3 regions of the Candidatus Clostridium eludens genome follow, and region 1 is predicted to be linked to each of the others. Evidence: riboswitches for the same ligand, from Rfam matches in the RefSeq annotation. Region 1 holds a riboswitch; each other region holds the start of a gene.
What was found. Region 1 has a riboswitch for S-adenosylmethionine ahead of metA (homoserine O-acetyltransferase MetA). Riboswitches for the same ligand answer to the same signal wherever they lie in the genome.
Positions count from the first base shown of each region.

Region 2: it holds a riboswitch for S-adenosylmethionine, as region 1 does, so the genes downstream of both, cysC (adenylyl-sulfate kinase) here and metA (homoserine O-acetyltransferase MetA) in region 1, are expected to answer to the same signal.
Region 3: it holds a riboswitch for S-adenosylmethionine, as region 1 does, so the genes downstream of both, ACJDU8_RS07150 (transporter substrate-binding domain-containing protein) here and metA (homoserine O-acetyltransferase MetA) in region 1, are expected to answer to the same signal.

Region 1 covers NZ_JBJHZX010000030.1:28,849-35,200, reverse strand. Annotated here, with positions in the region: gene ACJDU8_RS17985 (YhgE/Pip family protein) at 1-305, shown strand, start outside; gene ACJDU8_RS17980 (YhgE/Pip family protein) at 323-2,479, shown strand; SAM riboswitch class I at 2,564-2,669, shown strand; gene metA (homoserine O-acetyltransferase MetA) at 2,817-3,731, shown strand; gene ACJDU8_RS17970 (trans-sulfuration enzyme family protein) at 3,803-4,981, opposite strand; gene metK (methionine adenosyltransferase) at 5,082-6,290, opposite strand.
Region 2 covers NZ_JBJHZX010000007.1:108,979-115,330, forward strand. Annotated here, with positions in the region: gene ACJDU8_RS06735 (aliphatic sulfonate ABC transporter substrate-binding protein) at 1-311, opposite strand, end outside; gene ACJDU8_RS06740 (4Fe-4S dicluster domain-containing protein) at 336-650, opposite strand; gene ACJDU8_RS06745 (adenylyl-sulfate reductase subunit alpha) at 631-2,322, opposite strand; gene cysC (adenylyl-sulfate kinase) at 2,360-2,941, opposite strand; SAM riboswitch class I at 3,308-3,420, opposite strand; gene ACJDU8_RS06755 (aryl-sulfate sulfotransferase) at 3,574-5,034, opposite strand; gene ACJDU8_RS06760 (ABC transporter permease) at 5,112-5,897, opposite strand; gene ACJDU8_RS06765 (ABC transporter ATP-binding protein) at 5,911-6,352, opposite strand, start outside.
Region 3 covers NZ_JBJHZX010000008.1:42,254-48,605, reverse strand. Annotated here, with positions in the region: gene ACJDU8_RS07170 (GNAT family N-acetyltransferase) at 1-336, shown strand, start outside; gene ACJDU8_RS07165 (GNAT family N-acetyltransferase) at 454-927, shown strand; partial or broken gene dcd (dCTP deaminase) at 1,385-1,906, opposite strand; gene ACJDU8_RS07155 (helix-turn-helix domain-containing protein) at 2,112-2,360, opposite strand; SAM riboswitch class I at 2,709-2,824, shown strand; gene ACJDU8_RS07150 (transporter substrate-binding domain-containing protein) at 3,025-3,837, shown strand; gene ACJDU8_RS07145 (amino acid ABC transporter permease) at 3,925-4,626, shown strand; gene ACJDU8_RS07140 (amino acid ABC transporter permease) at 4,631-5,341, shown strand; gene ACJDU8_RS07135 (amino acid ABC transporter ATP-binding protein) at 5,338-6,090, shown strand; gene ACJDU8_RS07130 (nitrogenase component 1) at 6,280-6,352, shown strand, end outside.

The DNA.
Region 1 (6,352 bases):
TGGGCAGGGCTATTTCTATTATTCTTCTTATAATACAGATAGCAGGAAGTGGTGCAACTTATCCAATACAGCTTCAATCATTAATTTTTAGAATATTACAGCCTTTATTTCCGTTTACTTATTCAGTCAGTGGTTTCAGAGAAGCTATTGCAGGGCCCCTTATAGAAACTGTAGTTTTAGATTTTATAGCATTATTTTTGATATCAATATTTTTTATATTAATTGGCTTATTCCTTAAAGAACCATTACACAATAAGATCCATAAATTTCAAGTTAAATTCAAAGATTCAGGTATAGGAGAATAGCTCACGGGAGGTCACATATGAAAAATGTATTTAAAATATTAAAAAGAGATTTAATAAATATAATAAAAATCCCAGCAGTACTTATAATAATTTTAGGATTTTGTTTTTTACCCTCCCTCTATGCATGGATTAATATTAAAGCTTCCTGGAATCCTTATAGCCAGACTAATACCCGTAGGCTTCCCATTGCCATAATTAATGAAGATAATGGAAGCAAATTTAATGAAAAAAATATAAATATCGGAAATGAAATTGTTAAAGAATTGAAAAAAAATAAAACTATCGATTGGATTTTTATAGATGAATGGCAGGGAAATTACGGATTAAATACAGGAGAATACTATGCATTAATTGAAATACCTGAGGATTTTTCCAGTAAAATGTTAAGTCTTACAACATCAAGTCCTGAAAAACCTAGCATTATATACAGATCTAATGAGAAATTAAATGCCGTAGCTACCAAAATTACAGATTCAGCAAAAACTAATTTAATAAGCCAAGTAAAAAGCAACTTCATAAAAACAGCAAGTGAGCAGGTTTTTAAACAATTAAACTCTATGGGAAAAAAATTAGAAAGTGACAAGCCACAAATTGTACAATTAAAAGATACTATTCCTGAAACTATTTCCAGTATAAATGACATAAAAAAGTATATAGCAGAAATAAATTCTAATTCAGAAAACCTACAGCAATATCTAAATGCTCAAAAAGCTGATTTTCCTAAACTATTAGAACAAATTAACGGCCTTCAAAGTATTGTAGCACAAAGCAAATTGTTAGTTTTATCCACCAAACAAACATTGAATTCAACACAGAACAATCTGAACAACGATATAAATGAAATTCAATCACTAAATAACCAGATACAGGATCTCCTAATAAATTTAAATAATATAAATGTCAGTACCGATTTAAGTACTACTATAATAGACCAATTACTAAATTTAGACAATTCTTTAGTAAAAGAAATAAATACCACCCTAGAAATTCTTGAGTCTATTAATGATTTTATACCTAATAATGGAACAAGTGAGCTTATAGATTCACTTACTGGACTAAAAGGCTCAATACAAACTGAAAAAACATATTTAAACCAATTAAAAACATTAATTAGCAGTAATTCATCTAAAGACAGTATCAATTCAGTTATAAATGAACTTTCTACCTTAAACAATGAAATATCCATGAATGCAGTTTCTGTATCTAATGCTTTTTATTCCGATACCTACCAGGCAATGGATATTGTAGCTGACAACTTAACAAACAACTTAAATAATATAGATTCAATATTAGAATCAACAAAAATTCTTGTGCCACAATTAAATACACTGGCTAATTCAGGTATATTAAGCAGTAAAGCATCCTCTGACCAGGCAAATGCTTTAAGCAAAAAGTTGGAAGATGTTCAAAATAAGCTGAATGAATTAAGCAGTAAAATGCAAAATTTAAACGAACAAAATTTAAATGAAATAATAGAATTTATGGGGAAAAATCCAGATGAATTATCCGATTTGCTTTCATCACCAGTAAATGTAAAAAATATTGAAGTTTATAATTCAGGATTATTCGGTTATGCAGTAACACCTTTTTATACTACACTGGCAATCTGGGTAGGCATATTATTATTATCCTCCATATTAACACTAGACTGCAAAGATTTCGAAAATGAAAAAAAATTGGATTTAAAACACAAATACTTTGGAAAATTAAGTTTGTTTTTAATATTATCTTTCATACAAACTACTATTATTACCCTGGGAGATGTATATATATTAAAAGTTTACCCTCAAAATATGCCTCTTATGATGTTGGTGTCACTAGGCTGTAGTATTACATTTACAATTATAATATTCACACTGGCGTCAATACTTGGTAATATTGGCAAAGCTATTGCTGTAATAATTATGGTTTTTCAAATTGCAGGAGCCGGGGGACTTTATCCTATACAGACCCTTCCAAAAATATTTGGTACATTGGCACCATTTTGGCCTTTTACCTACGCTATAGATGGCTTCAGAGAAGCTATATGGGGCCCCTTACAGAAAAATGTATTTAAAGATTTTATAGCACTGGCTGTTTTTTCATGTGCATTTCTGTTTTTATCACTTTTAAAAAGACCTTTGCATAATTTAATAAAAAATTCAGAGCACAAATTTAGAGAATCAGGACTTTAAAGACCTATATAAAAATAGATTTGGCAAATTAATTATTGACAAAAAGGAAATTTTAGTATATCATATGGTGTAAAATCAAATTAAATCTTATCAAGAGCGGTGGAGGGACTGGCCCTATGAAACCCGACAACCAACATTTTATTAAAATGTATGGTGTTAATTCCAGCAGATTATTTCTGAGAGATAAGGAAAATAGTTTCAAATTGGTTTATCGTTAAAGTTATTTTTCTTATAGAAAAATAACTTTTATTTATTTTAACCCCATAATTAAAATTTGAATATTAGAATAATAAGATTTGATTGCCACTAAAACTATTATAATTTAAGGAGGGATTTTATGCCCATAAATATACCTAACAATCTTCCAGCCTCTACAGCGTTAAAAGCTGAAAATATATTTGTTATGAATGAAACTCACGCAACAAGACAAGATATACGACCACTTAATATAGTTATATTGAATTTAATGCCCCTTAAAACTGTTACTGAAATACAGCTTTTAAGACTACTTAGTAATTCACCGCTACAAGTTGATATAACTTTAATGTATTCAAAATCTCATAGTTCAAAAAACACTGCTGAAGAATATCTTATTAAATACTATGAAACTTTCGAAGAAATAAAAAACAGAAGATTTGACGGTATGATAATAACAGGTGCACCTGTAGAGAAACTTGAATTTGAAGATGTTGATTATTGGGAAGAATTAACTGAAATTATGGATTGGAGTACTACAAATGTTTATTCAACTTTATATATATGCTGGGGCTCTCAAGCAGGACTTTACCATCACTTTAAAATTCCAAAATATATTCTCAATAAAAAATTATCTGGTGTTTTCTCTCATACTGTTAACAGGGCTAATACTAAACTTTTTAGAGGTTTCGATGATGTATTTTCTGCACCACATTCTAGGTATACCTTTGTAAAAAGGGAGGACATCGAAAAAGTTCATGAACTAGAAATACTTTCTGAGTCAAAAGAAGCCGGTGTCTATATAGTGTCAACAAAAGGTGGCCGCCAAATCTTTGTTACGGGACATCCTGAATATGATACTTTAACATTAAAATCTGAATACGAAAGAGATATTGGACAAAATTTACCTATAGATATACCCCAAAATTATTTTCCCGACAATGACATAAGTAAACAACCAGTGGCAAATTGGAAAAGTCATTCCAACCTGTTGTTTTTAAACTGGCTTAACTACTACGTATATCAGGAAACACCTTATGATTTAAACAAACTTTAGCAGTATTTACAATAAAGTAAAAATAAAAAAGGCATTCATGCCTTTTTAATATTTACTTCAGATATAAAATTCTATAACCCACACTTTTCTAATGCTTGCTTTAAATCCCAAATAATGTCACCAGCACTTTCTAATCCTATGCTAAATCTAATATATCCTCCTCTAAATTCCTCTGGATAAAAATTAATCCGTTCATCGTTTGGACCGGTGTAAACAATTAAGCTTTCATCATGACCCAGAGAAACAGCTTGAATGATTAGCTTGAGAGAATTAATGAATTTATTATGGGTTTCAACGTCTGCTTTAAGTCCAAAAGAAATAATTCCTGAATACATCTTCATCTGTTTTTTAGCAATTTCATGCTGTGGATGGCTCTCTAGTCCAGGATATGCTACAAACTTTATTGATGGATTTGATTCTAAATACCTGGCAACCTCAAGTGCAGTTTCACTATGCTGTTTCATACGCAGAGGAAGTGTTACAACTCCACGCATAATCAACCATGCATTAAACGGACTTATAGCCCCCCCAAGATTAACCATTGCCTCGCGCTTTATTCTGTCCACAAGCTCCTTTTTTCCAATTACTGCACCTCCCATAGCATCTCCATGTCCATTTATATATTTTGTTAAACTATGTATAACAAGATCAGCTCCAAGCTGTAGAGGATTCTGTAAAAATGGAGATGCAAAAGTGCTGTCAACGCTTAATAAAGCTCCAATAGATTTTGCAATCTTAGCTATTTCCTCAATATCACTTACTTTAGTAGTAGGATTTCCTGGAGTCTCAATATGAATAAGCTTTGTATTTGGTCGTATTGCTTTTTTTATCTCTTCTAAATTAGAAGTATCTACAAGGCTTGCTTCTATTCCATATTTATCTGGTAAATATTCATTTAATAACCTATAAACTGCTATATAAGATACATTAGAACAAATCACATGCGCTTCCTTATTTAGAAAGGTAAAGAATACACCCGCCAGTGCAGCAACACCACTTGCAAGTACTACACAATCTTCTCCCCCTTCAAGAGACGCTAACTTTTCCTGAAGATATACCTGGTTGGCAGACATATTCCTGGTATAAAGCAGCTGATTTGCATCACTCCAATTTATAGAAGATGCATCTTCTGGGAGTCTGTAACAATTTGCCATAGTTATAGGACGTCTAATGGCTCCTGTTTCCTTGTCAATTCCGTTCCCTACATGAACACATCTAGTTATAAAATCACTTTTTTCTTCATTAATCATTTTTATATCTTCCCTCCAATTTATTTTATCATTGCATAATACTGCTTGAGGCAGTATTATGCAACTTAATAGTAGTTATTTTTAAAATCTCCACACATAATTAAAGACTGTTAACTAAGATTTTTTGACTTCGATAAATATTTTTTATTTCATCAACTTTATTAAGTCTTTCCCAAGGGGCATCTATATCATCTCTCCCAAAGTGTCCATATGCAGCAGTATTTTTATATATAGGTCTTTTTAAATCAAGATCCCTTATAATGGCCGCTGGCCTTAGATCAAATAGTTTATTTATAATTTCCACTATTTGGTCATCATTTACCACTTTACCTGTACCAAAAGTATCTACACTTATGGATACAGGTGCTGCCACACCTATAGCATAGGCTATTTCTATTTCAATTTTATCCGCTATACCAGCAGCTACTAAATTTTTTGCCACCCACCTTGCTGCATAAGCCCCTGATCTATCCACCTTAGTTGGATCTTTTCCTGAAAATGCCCCGCCGCCATGTCTTCCATATCCTCCATAGCTATCAACTATTATTTTTCTTCCTGTAAGACCAGAATCTGCCTCTGGCCCTCCTTTTACAAACCTGCCAGTAGGATTAACTAAATATTTTGTATCTGAATCCAGCAGCCATTTAGGTATTGCTGCTTTAACAACCTTATCGATTATGTCCTTTTCAATTCTATCATGACTTATATTATCCTTATGTTGAGAAGATACAAGTATAGTGTCTACCCTTATAGGTCTACCTCGTTCATACTCTACTGTAACTTGTGTCTTTCCATCAGGACCTAAATATGGAATTATACCATCCTTTCTTACTTCTGCAAGTTGTTTTGAAAGCTTGTGTGCCAACACTATGGGAAGAGGTAAATATTCCGGTGTTTCATTTGTTGCAAATCCAAATATTATTCCCTGATCCCCTGCTCCAATTGAGTCAATACTGTCTTTTTCACCACTCCTAGATTCTAATGAGTCATCCACGCCAAGTGCAATATCTGAGGATTGTTCATCTATAGATGTTATTATAGCGCACCTATCTGCATCAAACCCAAATCTTGAATTACTATATCCTATGTCACTTATGGTTTTCCTCACTATTTTAGGTATATCTATATGAGCTTTAGTTGATATTTCACCTACTAGAATTACAATCCCTGTATTTACAACTGTTTCGCAGGCAACTCTTCCATTGTTATCCTGCTCAATAATTGCATCTAATATTGCATCTGATATTTGATCACAAATTTTGTCTGGATGTCCTTCTGTAACAGATTCTGATGTAAATAATCTACTCATTTTATTACCTCCAATTCATTCTTTATAATTAAATACCGAGTCAATTCTATATATATTTCTTT
Region 2 (6,352 bases), on a different contig from region 1:
GATTTACTATACCCATTAATAGCAGGTCCTGGTCCTATATACCCGATATCTAAAGCTCCTGCTAAAAATGCCTCTATTTCAGAAGATCCTGCATTAAATTGCTTCCACTCAACTTTTGCATTATTTCCTAAAGCTTTTTCAAAACTCTTATTGTGTTTTCCAACTAATGCCTGAGAATGAGTTATATTCGGGAAAAATCCTATTGCCACCCTTGTACTTTCACTAGATTGCTGATTATTGCTGCCGCAGCCTGCTAAAACACCTACAATTGATATTACAGCTAAAATTGATATTATTCTTTTAATTTTCATTAAAAACCCTCCTTAAAAATACATTTAATACTTATTTGCCTCTTTTCTTTTAGTACTTAATATACTCTCATTATGTTCCTCATCCACTATATGCCATTTTAATTCATCAGCATTTTGTTCTACGTATAGGCAGGAGCCATTTCCTCCTATGTCCGATGCCAAATAATATTTAATCGCCCTGCTTACACATTCTTTAATACAGGCTGCACATCCCCAGCAATTTTTTTCATATTTTATATATGCCCTACCCTGCTGATCTTTATATATTAAACTTCCTGGACAAACCTCCATACACTTAAGACAGCCTATACATTTTTCTCTATGAATCTTTATGCTCATATACTTCGTCCTTCCTGACTATATCTCTAAATATAATTTCTATCTTCCCTTTTCTATAAACTGAATTTACATATTTAATCCAATTTTTATTATCTTCATAAGGAAAATCTGCATTTTCTTCATAACATCTCCATCTAGTTTCATGCCTGGCCTTTAAGTGAGCTATAAGGACTTTACATATATATAATCTATCAATTAATTCATATATAAACATTAATTCATGACAATCACAAGCCTTTAAAGTACTACTTATTTTAAGTAATTCACCTATTCTCTTCTCAGCTATATTTAATTTTTTTTCATTATAACTATAGCCCTGTGATATACCACCTGCATATTCGTCCATGTTTTTTTGCATAGCCTCTTCTAATTGTTCAACTGTATAAATATTATCTTCATTTTCAAAAAAACTATTAACTACATTCAATTTAGTTTTTAACTCTACATCATCCAAGTGCTGAATTTTCCTATTTTTAATATATTTCACTGCTGAATCTGCCGCTATTTCTCCTTCTGCAAAACACCCTGTAACATATTTTTTAGGGCTGCCACCGCTTACATCTCCTGCAGAGTAAAGTCCTTTTAAAGTAGTACACCGCTTTGTATCTACCCAGTATCCACTGGCAGTGTGACCCCCTACTATATAAGGTTCTGTTCCTTCAATCTCTACATTTTCCATAGAAGGCATACTCTTACCATCTATCCACTTAAGTACTTGAGAAGGTGCCATATTTAAATAAGCCTTAAACAAATCCTTTTCTTCTGATTTATTTATATCTTTAGTTTTCAAGAAACAAGGACCTTTCCCATTTTTATTTTCCATTACTGTAGCCCAGAGCCTGTTTATTGTAGTTTCCTTTCCATATTTTTTTACATATTCTTCTCCATTTCCATTTATCTGACAAGTTCCAATGCCCTGAGCAATAGTACCTGTAGGTGCTATTGTATCTTTACATCTTAGTGCTATAAACCTCATTTCAAAAGTAGTCATCTCTGCTCCTGCCCGTATTCCCATAGCATAACCTGCCCCTGTATTAAAGGGTGAATACCACATTTTATGTCTTGAAAAGTTAGGATTATTAGGTTTATACAGTCCTGATGCTCCTCCAGTTGTACATATTACAGCCTTTGAATAAATGGCAAAAAATTTTTCCTCATAGATTGAAAATCCATAGGCTCCTATAACTTCTTCATCTTTATGTATATAATCTATAATATTTATTCCGTTTATAACTTCTATATTTTTTTGCTTTTTTACTTCTTCTGCAAGTATTGGCTTAATATTTTCACCATTTATTTTTATACTCCTTTTTCCCCTTTTCACATAGTTCCCTTTTGAATCCTTCAAAATTGGAAGTCCCATTTTCTCTATTTTTTCAGTTACTTCATTCAGTTTTTGAGCTAAAGTATAAACCAAGTCTTCCCTTACAACCTGATTAAATTCTCTCTTTACATAATCCACAAAGGACTCTGGAGTTTCACCTTCAGTTATATATGCATTTAAGGCATTAACTCCCGCAGCCAGACAACCACTTCTTTTTATATTTGCTTTTTCTGCCATTATAATACTCACGTTTGAATCTTCAGCCGCCCTGAGTGCTGCAAAACAACCTGCAGTGCCTGCCCCCACTATTAAAATATCAGTAGATAAAACCTGAAGTTTTAATTTCATTTCATCACTCCTATTTTTACGAAACTTACTTGTGCTTTTATAAATTTAGATAATCTATTATTTCATCCACACACTCTTCTAAACCTTTCAAATGAGTAGGTATTGTAAGTTCAGGATTATCAGGTATCTCGTAAGGGGAATCTATGCCTGTAAAATTTTTTATCTCACCTATTCTAGCCTTTTTATAAATTCCCTTGGGATCTCTTTTTTCACAGACTTCAATGGGACAGTTTATATATACTTCTACAAAATCCTTTCCAAGCAGTTTTCTAACTTTCTCTCTATCCTCTTTAAAAGGTGAAACGAAAGTGGCAATTGTAATTATTCCTGCATCCACAAAAAGTTTACATACTTCTGATACCCTTCTTATATTTTCTACCCTGTCTTCTTTTGTAAATGCAAGGTCCGAATTCAAACCATGTCTTAGATTGTCTCCATCTAGCAAGTAGGTAAGCTTACCCATACAATATAATTTACTTTCAAGTGCGGAAGCCAAGGTAGATTTGCCTGAACCAGACAATCCTGTAAACCAAATAAGTATTCCCTTTTGATTTAATAATTTTTCTCTATGCCTTCTATTTACATCCATCTTATGCCACACTATGTTAGTTGACTTCATATTCAAAAAATCTCCCTCCCATTATTCAAAATAAGTACTTATAAGCTTACATTTCAGCAGTATAAAATTACATAATGTTATACTAATCCTACTATTCTTATGCTTTTCACCATTTTAGTAAGAAGTATGTTCACTTTTAGTTAATAACACATTTAAGTTTTATAAGATATATAGCATTTTTACATCTAACACCTTGAACCTTTTCTACATTTTATTCTTATTTAAAATCCATACATTAAGTACTTACCTAGTTAAGATTTACATAATTTCATTCTTTATAATAAATAATTTGACTTCTACCCTTTTTAATTGGTTCAATAAAAAACTTCCTATGGAGAGAACCCATAAGAAGTTGTATCCTATTTTCTCTCATCTTTCAGGTGACATGTTACCTGCTGGAATTAGCACCATTGAATGAAAATGGTCATTCAGGTTGCCGGGCATCATAGGGCCAGTCCCTCTGCCTCTCTTGATAAGAAGTTTCATATTTAATTTTATATTGTATTGTAAAAAAGGTTATATATAATATATAACCTTTTAAGTTTTTTGTCAATATAAAGTTTACTATGTTTAGTGAAAATGCACATTACTCATAGATATAAATTTATGCTTAATAAGAAGAATTTTGATAATTATTTATTTTCTTTATTTAGTTCTTTATCTGTTATAATACAAAAATCAAGTCTTTCTCTGCCTTTATATTCTTGGGTTCCCTTTACTTCTGTTTCTACTTTACGTCCTAAACCAGCTGCTCCTGGTACCCTAAATTCTCTTTTATTGATTTTCTCTATAGGTATTTCTAAGGGTTTATGCAATTGAGGAATCCATTCATAAGGAACCCTATAAGCTCTGTATACCATATTTAGTTTTGATTTTCCCTTGCCTTCATAGGGACTTATGTATTCCCAAACTATTTCATGATCTTTTGTAACCTCAAATATACGGCCGTCTGATCCTTCCGTTATTAACGTGTTTCCATTTGGAAGTCTCTGTGCATTACTTATAAATGGGCTATAAAATCTAACAGCATCTAAGGGTTGTATAAACCCAGCTTCTTCTGGAGTATACTGCCATATTATTTTTAAGGTAATAGGATCAATTTCCAATACTCTGGAATAATCTCTAATTGCATTCCTGTTCCCTTTTGGAGAACCTGGGTTAGGCGAACCATAACCTGCCCAACCTCCATTATCAAATATAAGAATATTTCCTTCTCCTGGCAGACCTTTAGGTATTAAATGCACATTATGCTGTCCTATTATCCACCCCAATTTTATAAGCTCATCACTTATATCGTAATAAGGTCCTATCTTCCATACAATTTTTCCTGTATTTTTATCTATAATAGCTATAATATTGGACTCTCTACTGTCAAGAATAATGTTTTCTGGTGAAAATCTTTTATCTCCCTTGTCAAACCATTTATTAGGTCCAAGTAAAGATATAGAATTAATGTGCAGCCAATCTCCTACACCACCACCCGCTGTCCTTATATTGGGATTAGCATAAAGAACATTTTTAGATACTTCGTTAAATCCTAATTCATCAAAATGTTCATTTGCCCGCCATTCCCAAATAATTTTTCCATCCCATGTAACTTCAATAATTTTATCATCCAAAAGTACTTTATCAGATATTCTAGGATTTTTTACATTTTCATGCGTAAGAATAAGTGTATTACCTTTATCAACTTTTGGTGTTAATCCTGGTATATAATATCCAACTGGATTGCCTTCTCTTTGATAATCATGATGCTGTCTTGCCATCCATTGAGGCCTTTCTCCTGGATCTTCTATGAATTCATTTTTATTAAATTTCCAAACAATATTTCCATTCCAATCTACTTGTACTAAATCCATCATATCTTGGAACCCATAGTCAGGGTTTCTTTCTCCTGTACTTCCCATAACATATCCACCTGGCAGCAGCTTATTAGGAAATCCATGTAAATTTTTCCACAACTGCAGTTCATGTCCATTCATATCTATTAGCAATGCTCCTTCATCTACTGCCTGAAAAATAGTATAACCACTCCATGCCTTTTCAGAATTATAAATTGTTACCCCTGTAGGATAAACACTTGGATATCCCATAGTAATTTCCTCCATTCAAATCTAGATTGTGTTATTAATTTTTATTTGCATAAAGTCTAATAAAAATTAGTTATATCTTAAGCCACTCTTTTTATAGCATCTTTACTATTAACTATCCCATATTTTTTCATAGTCAAACTTGCTGCAGCAACCAATATTTTGTCTGTGAAATATCCCATAAGCCCCAAGCATATCAGCCCTATGAATATCCATTCTGTCTTAAAATATAACCTTGAAGTCCATATCAAATATCCTATACCTTTATTTGCAGCAAGCATTTCTGCACCTACAATGGCAGCAAATGAGCCACTCATAGCCAGCCTTACTCCTGTAAATATATAAGGTATAGCCGCCGGAATTATTACATTAAACATTATTTGATATTCAGAAGCTCCAAGACATCTAGCTGCCCTTATTTTTTCTTTCTGTACACTAGACACTCCAGCTTCTGTATTCAACATAACAGTAAAAGTAGTAGCATACATAATTAAGATAATTTTCCCCTCCTCACCTACACCAAACCAAAGTAAAAATAATGTTAAAAATGCAAGTGCAGGTACAAATCTAAAAAAATTCAAAATAGGATCTACAAACATTTTAACTGCTTTGATTCTCCCCATTAATACGCCTATGGGGATACCTATTAGATTTCCTAAAATCCATCCTGAAACAATTCTACCAAGACTTATAGCAATAAATTGAAAAAGACTTCCATCCTTAATTAAATCTTCTCCACCAAATATTACTCTCAAAGGACCCGGAAAAAAATCTGGATTTGAAAATTTAGATCCTATGCCCCAGATTATAATTATACAAACCCAAGATATCACACCCCACTTTAATAATTTATTAAAACCTTTCATCAATTTTCCTCCTTTATGCCAGTGCACTCTCTTTTTTTTGAATATACATTTCTCCTTCAAATTCATTCAAAAGAGTCTTATATTCTTTATTAAATGAACTACTAGTTACATCTCTTGGATATTGAAAATTCACATCATAAGTTTTATATATTTTAGAATCAGGAGCTCTAGACATAATACCTATTTTCTGTCCAAGTATGAGAGCTTCTTGAATATCATGGGTAACGAAGATAATAGTTTTCTTAGTTTCAAGCCATATTCTCACCAATTCTTTTTGCATTATTCTTCTGGTCTGAGCATCCAATGCTCCAAAAGGTTCATCCATTAATAATATTTCTGGATTATTTGCAAGTACTCGTGCAATTTGAACTCTCTGTTTCATCCCGCCTGACAACTCATTAGGAAATTTCTTTTCGTGACCGGATAATCCAACTAATTTTATATACTTGTGGGAT
Region 3 (6,352 bases), on a different contig from region 1:
ATGACTAATATTGTCCTAAACAAAATAACATATAAAATAATTTGTAATAATCAGATAGTGGGTGACATTATTATTAGAGATAATAATGATAGCACGTATTTTCTTGGAGGTATTTTTGTTATACCAGATTATGAGAATAAAGGGATTGGACAAGAAGCTATTAAATTTATAGAAAGTCAATTTCCCAATGCAACTGCTTGGATTTTAGAAACACCTGGGGATAAGAAGAGAAATCATTATTTTTATAAGAAAATGAGCTATACTATCGTAAAAGAATATATGGATGGTTCTGTCAAAATAGTATTATTTAAAAAAGAGATGAACTCAACAAAATAAGTATAATTTTAGTACATGTATAACTCAAATTTTTCTTGATGTGTGACAAAAAAGTAATTTTTTGCGTAATAAATTATATTTCATAGTAGTTGATAAAATTTGATGTAGAGGTGTCATATGGAAATAACAATAGTAAAGGGAAGCCTGGATTATATAAATGATTGTGAAGTTGCATTAGCAAATTCTGAACTGGGGATAAGATATTTTTCTAAAAAAGGAAGTGCTCGAAATGCATTAGAAGAAGGATTTGCTAAAGAAGAAATATACATTGCTATGGATATTAATCAGAATTATAAAGGATTCATATGGTTCATTTTAGATGGAATATTTCATTCATTCCCCTATCTACATATTATTGCAGTAAAGCAAGAAAGCCGTAATCAAGGAATAGGTAAAAAACTATTAAAGTTCTTTGAGGATAATTGTTTCAAAGAGTATAGTAAACTATTTTTAGTAGTTGCAGATTTTAATCCAGAAGCAAAAATGCTGTATGAAAAAATTGGGTACATTCAAGTAGGTGCTATACCTAGTTTATATAGGGAAGGAATAACTGAACATTTAATGATGAAATCAAGAGAAGTGAACCGATAACAATATTTTTCTGCTTGAAATAAAAAGCAATATAATATTTTCAATAGTACACATTCTTCTTATTAAATGGTGCGGCAAGAAGTCGCTAATTAGTAGCGGTTTATAGGAAACTGCGTCAGTTATTAGGCGTATCCCCGCTTGAGACTGCATACGGAGCAATCTGTTTGTAGGTTGCATGAGAGTTAAGTACCTAATGTTACTGCTTTACGCAGGAGCAGTACAGGGTTAGGAGAAAAGTGGAAAGTATAAACGAAAAGTTGAACCTTAACGGATTTTTCGTGCCGGGCATACTAACTTGTTTGAGGTAAAAAGGCGGCTTGAGCCGGATGTGTGGAAACATACAAGTCCGGTTCTTTCTGTATATAATCACCATCTGTGCATTTATAATATCTCCATATTCCACAGATGGCTCCTGTAATTCTTCATCATTCATAAAATAGTTTGAATTAAAACTTATTTATTTTAAAAACTCCTTATATAATAAACTGGGTTGAATACCTTTATTGTTTTGATATTTTTCACTTTTATATCTAGTATATTCTCCTTCTATTGCATGATAGTAAGTTTGGCATATTTCAACGTTTGGATATATTTTTATTGGTTGTATGCAAAACATTTCTAAAGTTCAATACCCTTTAAAACCAACATCTCCAAATCCAGCGGTAACATGGATAAATAAACCGAGTCTCCCTACAGAGCTTCTACCCTCAACCATAGGAACATATTTATCAGTTTCTGTGTACTCTACTGTTCTACCTAAATAAAGTTTATTAGGTTCTAGCAAGAATCCTTCATTGGGTATTATAATCTCTCTTGTAGAGTTAACTTTCTTCATATCAAGAATATTTTCTTCATAAACAAGTAATTTATTATGAAGCCTTAAATTATAGCTATTAGGGTTGAGTTGTTTTTCATTAAAAGGTTTTATTATAATTTCTTTGCCCAATTTATTCTGTATTTCTTTTCCGCTTAATATCATTTAAACTCTCCTTTTGCTTCGTATAATTTTCATTTTGCCTATTAATTATTTTGCCATAACTTATTTAGTATATAATATATCAAAATTTATGATAAAGTATTTAATGCATTGGTAGAAGAAGATTATAAATTCTTAACTAATACATCTTATCTTTATGTTAAAAATTGGGATGGAAATTGAGAAAAATATTTAGCTTGAATAAGAACTAATTGCCAAGTAGAAGCCAATCAAGAGAAACATTAAGTGCCTTAGCAATTGCAATTACCTCATAATCAGCTACGAATCTATCACCAGATTCAATTCTTGATATAGATATTCTATCAAGTTTTACATTCATAAGTTCTAATTTTGCAGATAAGTTTTCTTGAGTTAAAGCAGGGCTAAACATATGACGAGCTTTTTTAACCCTAGAGCCTATAACATTTTTACTTCCTTCATGCCAGTATATTTTCAAAATACTCCACCGCCTAATGTGCTAAAGATTAACTTTCAAATTGATTTTACATTTCTATACTGATAGGATGTTGCTAAAGATGAACATATACTAAAAAATTAACATAATTGTATTGGAATTAACAGCAATTTATTATAATAATACTAATTAACTTAAAATAGTTATTATGAGGAGAGTTCTATGGGAAAGCAATTGTGTTCACACATGGCTGAATCGCTTCAGAAAATTACTTATTAGATTTGAGAAATTAGATTCCTCATATATTAAGTAAAAGTTTATATTGACAAAACATTTCAAAAGTTATATCATTTATATATAATTTTGGAATAAGTCAATTAAATATAGAATTTCTTATCAAGAGAGGCAGAGGGACTGGCCCTATGATGCCCGGCAACCTGAATATGTACATTTACGAATATATTCAATGGTGCTAATTCCAGCAGGTTAAACCTGAAAGATGAGAGAAACAAAGAATATAACTTCCTATAGTTTCTCTGTAGGAAGTTTTTTGATTAACTAGACAAACTAGAGGTCAAGTTTTGTTTATTATAGAGTTTTAGTCAATAATCTCTATAATATTTAACTTTGACCTCTTTATTTATTAATGATTTTAATGTTATTAATTTAAAATTATATAAATTTTACATGAATGGAGGATTTAATTATGAAAAAGCCAAAAATATTTATGTTATTTTTAGCCAGTCTGCTAACTATATTCGCATTAGCAGGCTGCGGTGCAAAGGCAACTAGTACATCAAGCTCTTCTGCACCTAAAACAATTGTTATAGGAACAGGAAATGCATTTAAACCATACTGCTATTTGGATGATAAGGGTAACCTTGCCGGTTATGAATATGAAGTCTTGAAGGAGGTTGATAGACGTCTTCCACAGTATAAATTTGAATATCAAACAATGGACTTTAAAAATGTTCTACTTAGTTTAGCTTCTAAGAAAGTAGATATAGCTGCACATCAATTTGAGAAAAACCCAGAACGTATACAAAAATATCTTTTTTCTGATGAAAGCTACACTACTTTTATTCTAAGAATAACTGTTTTGAAGAATAGAACTGATATAAATTCTATTAAAGATTTAGAGGGTAAAACTGTAAATGTATCTCCAGGTAGTAATGACGCATATGTTTTAGAGAAATATAACAAACAACATAATAATGCCATCAAACTAGTTTATTCAACACCAGATAATGCTACTCTAGTTAAGAATCTTGAAGATGGAAGAATAGATGCATTTATTTCCATTAAGAGAATAGTAGCTGATTTAAATAAAACTTATGGAGATAAACTTAAAACAGTAGGAGATCCTATAGCTACTTCAAATACTTATTATATTTTTCGCAAAGACGATACTCAGTTAAAGGCTGATATAGATAAGACAATAAAAGCCATGAAAGCAGATGGTACATTGTCAAAGATATCAAAAGATGTCTTAGGTGGAGATTATACAACAAATGATTAATAGATATGAAATACACTATGGTGATATCATACGTTCTGATAATGTCTGTAAAACAATCCAAAATAATGTTAAAGGTAGGAGATAAATATGGGAAAGTTATTTGACATTAGATTAGTATTTGAGTATTTGCCACAATTGTTATCTCGCCTTCATATCACCCTATTGATTGTATTGCTGGCAACTGTAATAGGTATATTTTTAGGAATGATTTTAGCTTTATTTCGTATCTATAAGATACCTATACTAAATCAAATATCAATTGTTTATATATCCTTTATGCGAGGTACGCCTATAATTGTGCAAATGTTTATAGTGTATTATGGTCTACCAGTGCTTTTTATGCTTATAGGCATTGATATTAATAAATGGGATAAATTATTTTTTGTAATAATTACCTATGGCTTAAATGCTGCAGCTTTTATGGCTGAAGTAATAAGATCAGCTATAATAAGTGTATCAATAGGCCAGACAGAGGCTGCTTATTCAGTAGGAATGACAAGGATACAGACTTTCCATCGAGTAGTAGCACCTCAGGCACTATTGATTGCTTTACCAAGTCTTTCAACTAATATGGTAGGTCTTCTTCAAGACTCCTCTATAGCTTTTTCACTTGGAATAATTGATGTAATGGGAAAAGCACAAACCATAGGAGCTAGAACCTATCATACACTTGAGGGCTATATAGGTTCAGCATTAATTTTCCTTGTGCTAAGTATTCTTGTAGAAAAAGGTTGTACTGTTATTGAAAAAAAGGTTACATATAAAAAAATAATAGGTGATGGTAGGTGAAAATATGGGATTTGATATTGGTTTCATGTTTGTAGCACTTAAAGCAGCAATTAAATATACTCCTATAACGCTAATAATGTCATTTGCATCACTAGTACTAGGTTGTATTATAGGAACTTTCATTGCATTAACAAGAGTATTTCAGGTTAAGATACTTAATAGATTGTCACAAGTTTTTGTTGTAATTATAAAAGGTATACCAATTGTACTACTGATTTTAATTTTGTATTTTGCAGTAGTTCAAAGTTTTGATGGGCTTGCAGAAAAATTTCACTGGTCATTACGAGCTAAGGATATACCTCTTATTTATATAGCAATTATAGCATTATCATTATTTGCTTCAGCAAATATATCTGAAGCAATAAGAGGGGCTCTTCTAGCTGTAGATGAAGGACAGTATGAAGCTGCTTATTCTGCAGGGCTTACAACGGGCCAGACTTTAAGACGAATTGTATTGCCACAAGCACTGCCTGTAGCTGTACCTATGTTGTGCAGCAGCTTAATAGGTCTTATTAAAGGTTCATCACTTGTATTTATGATTTCGGTAACTGATCTTATGAATGCAGCATTAATAACAGCAACTTCAAATTATAAATTTCTTGAAGCTTATGTAGCAGCAGCAATAGTTTATTGGGTTATTTGTATAGTAATTGAAAAATTATCGTTTATATTGGAGAAACGTCTTAGAATCTACAGTAAGGGGGAAGTTCTTTGATTGAGATAAAAGGAGTACACAAGTCTTTTGGAAAAAATGAAGTTTTAAAAGGTGTTGATTTAAAAGTTAACAAAGGAGAGGTTGTAGTAATATTAGGACCTAGTGGTTCAGGAAAAACTACACTATTAAGATGTATCAATTTTTTGGAAAAGGCAGATGCAGGTGAAATATCTATAGGGGATATTCATGTAAAATTTAACCATGAAACTAAAAAAGATGTACTTAGAATAAGAAGACAGACAGCTATGGTTTTCCAGTCATATAACCTTTTTAATAATAAAACAGCGCTTGAGAATGTAATGGAGGGTTTAGTTGTCGCAAGAAAAGTACCAAAGAATGAAGCACAAGAGATAAGTAAAAAAGTGCTTAATAAGGTTGGTTTGTCAGAAAAATACAATTTTTATCCATCTCAACTTTCAGGTGGCCAGCAGCAGCGTGTTGGTATAGCTCGAGCACTTGCCCTTAATCCCGAAGTAATTCTTTTTGATGAGCCCACATCAGCATTAGATCCTGAACTTGTAGGTGAAGTACTTTCAGTAATGAAAAAAGTGGCAAAGGAAGGCATAACAATGATTGTAGTTACTCATGAGATGTCATTTGCTTATGATATAGCAAGCAGAGTTATATTTATGGAGAATGGCGTAATAGTTGAAGAAGGAACACCTCAGGCAGTTTTTACAAATCCTAAGGAAGAGAGAACAAAGCAATTTTTGAAGAGAATAGTTTCTGAATGGAGCTATACAATTTAGTATGGTTGCCATGGTTTTCTATTGATAGATTCACGTTTATAATTTTGTCTAAACTTTTTTAACATAATGCTCTTGGCAGATCTAACATTCTTTGAGAGTAATAAGACCAATTCTAAATGAAAAATTATATGGAAAAAATGAATTAATAGACGTTTATTAATATAAATAAATTGCGGAGGATACAAAAATATGAGTAAAATTTATTCAGGAATAAGAGAGGACAGACCAAATACCCACAATGATTGTGGTGGTAATAGCAAAC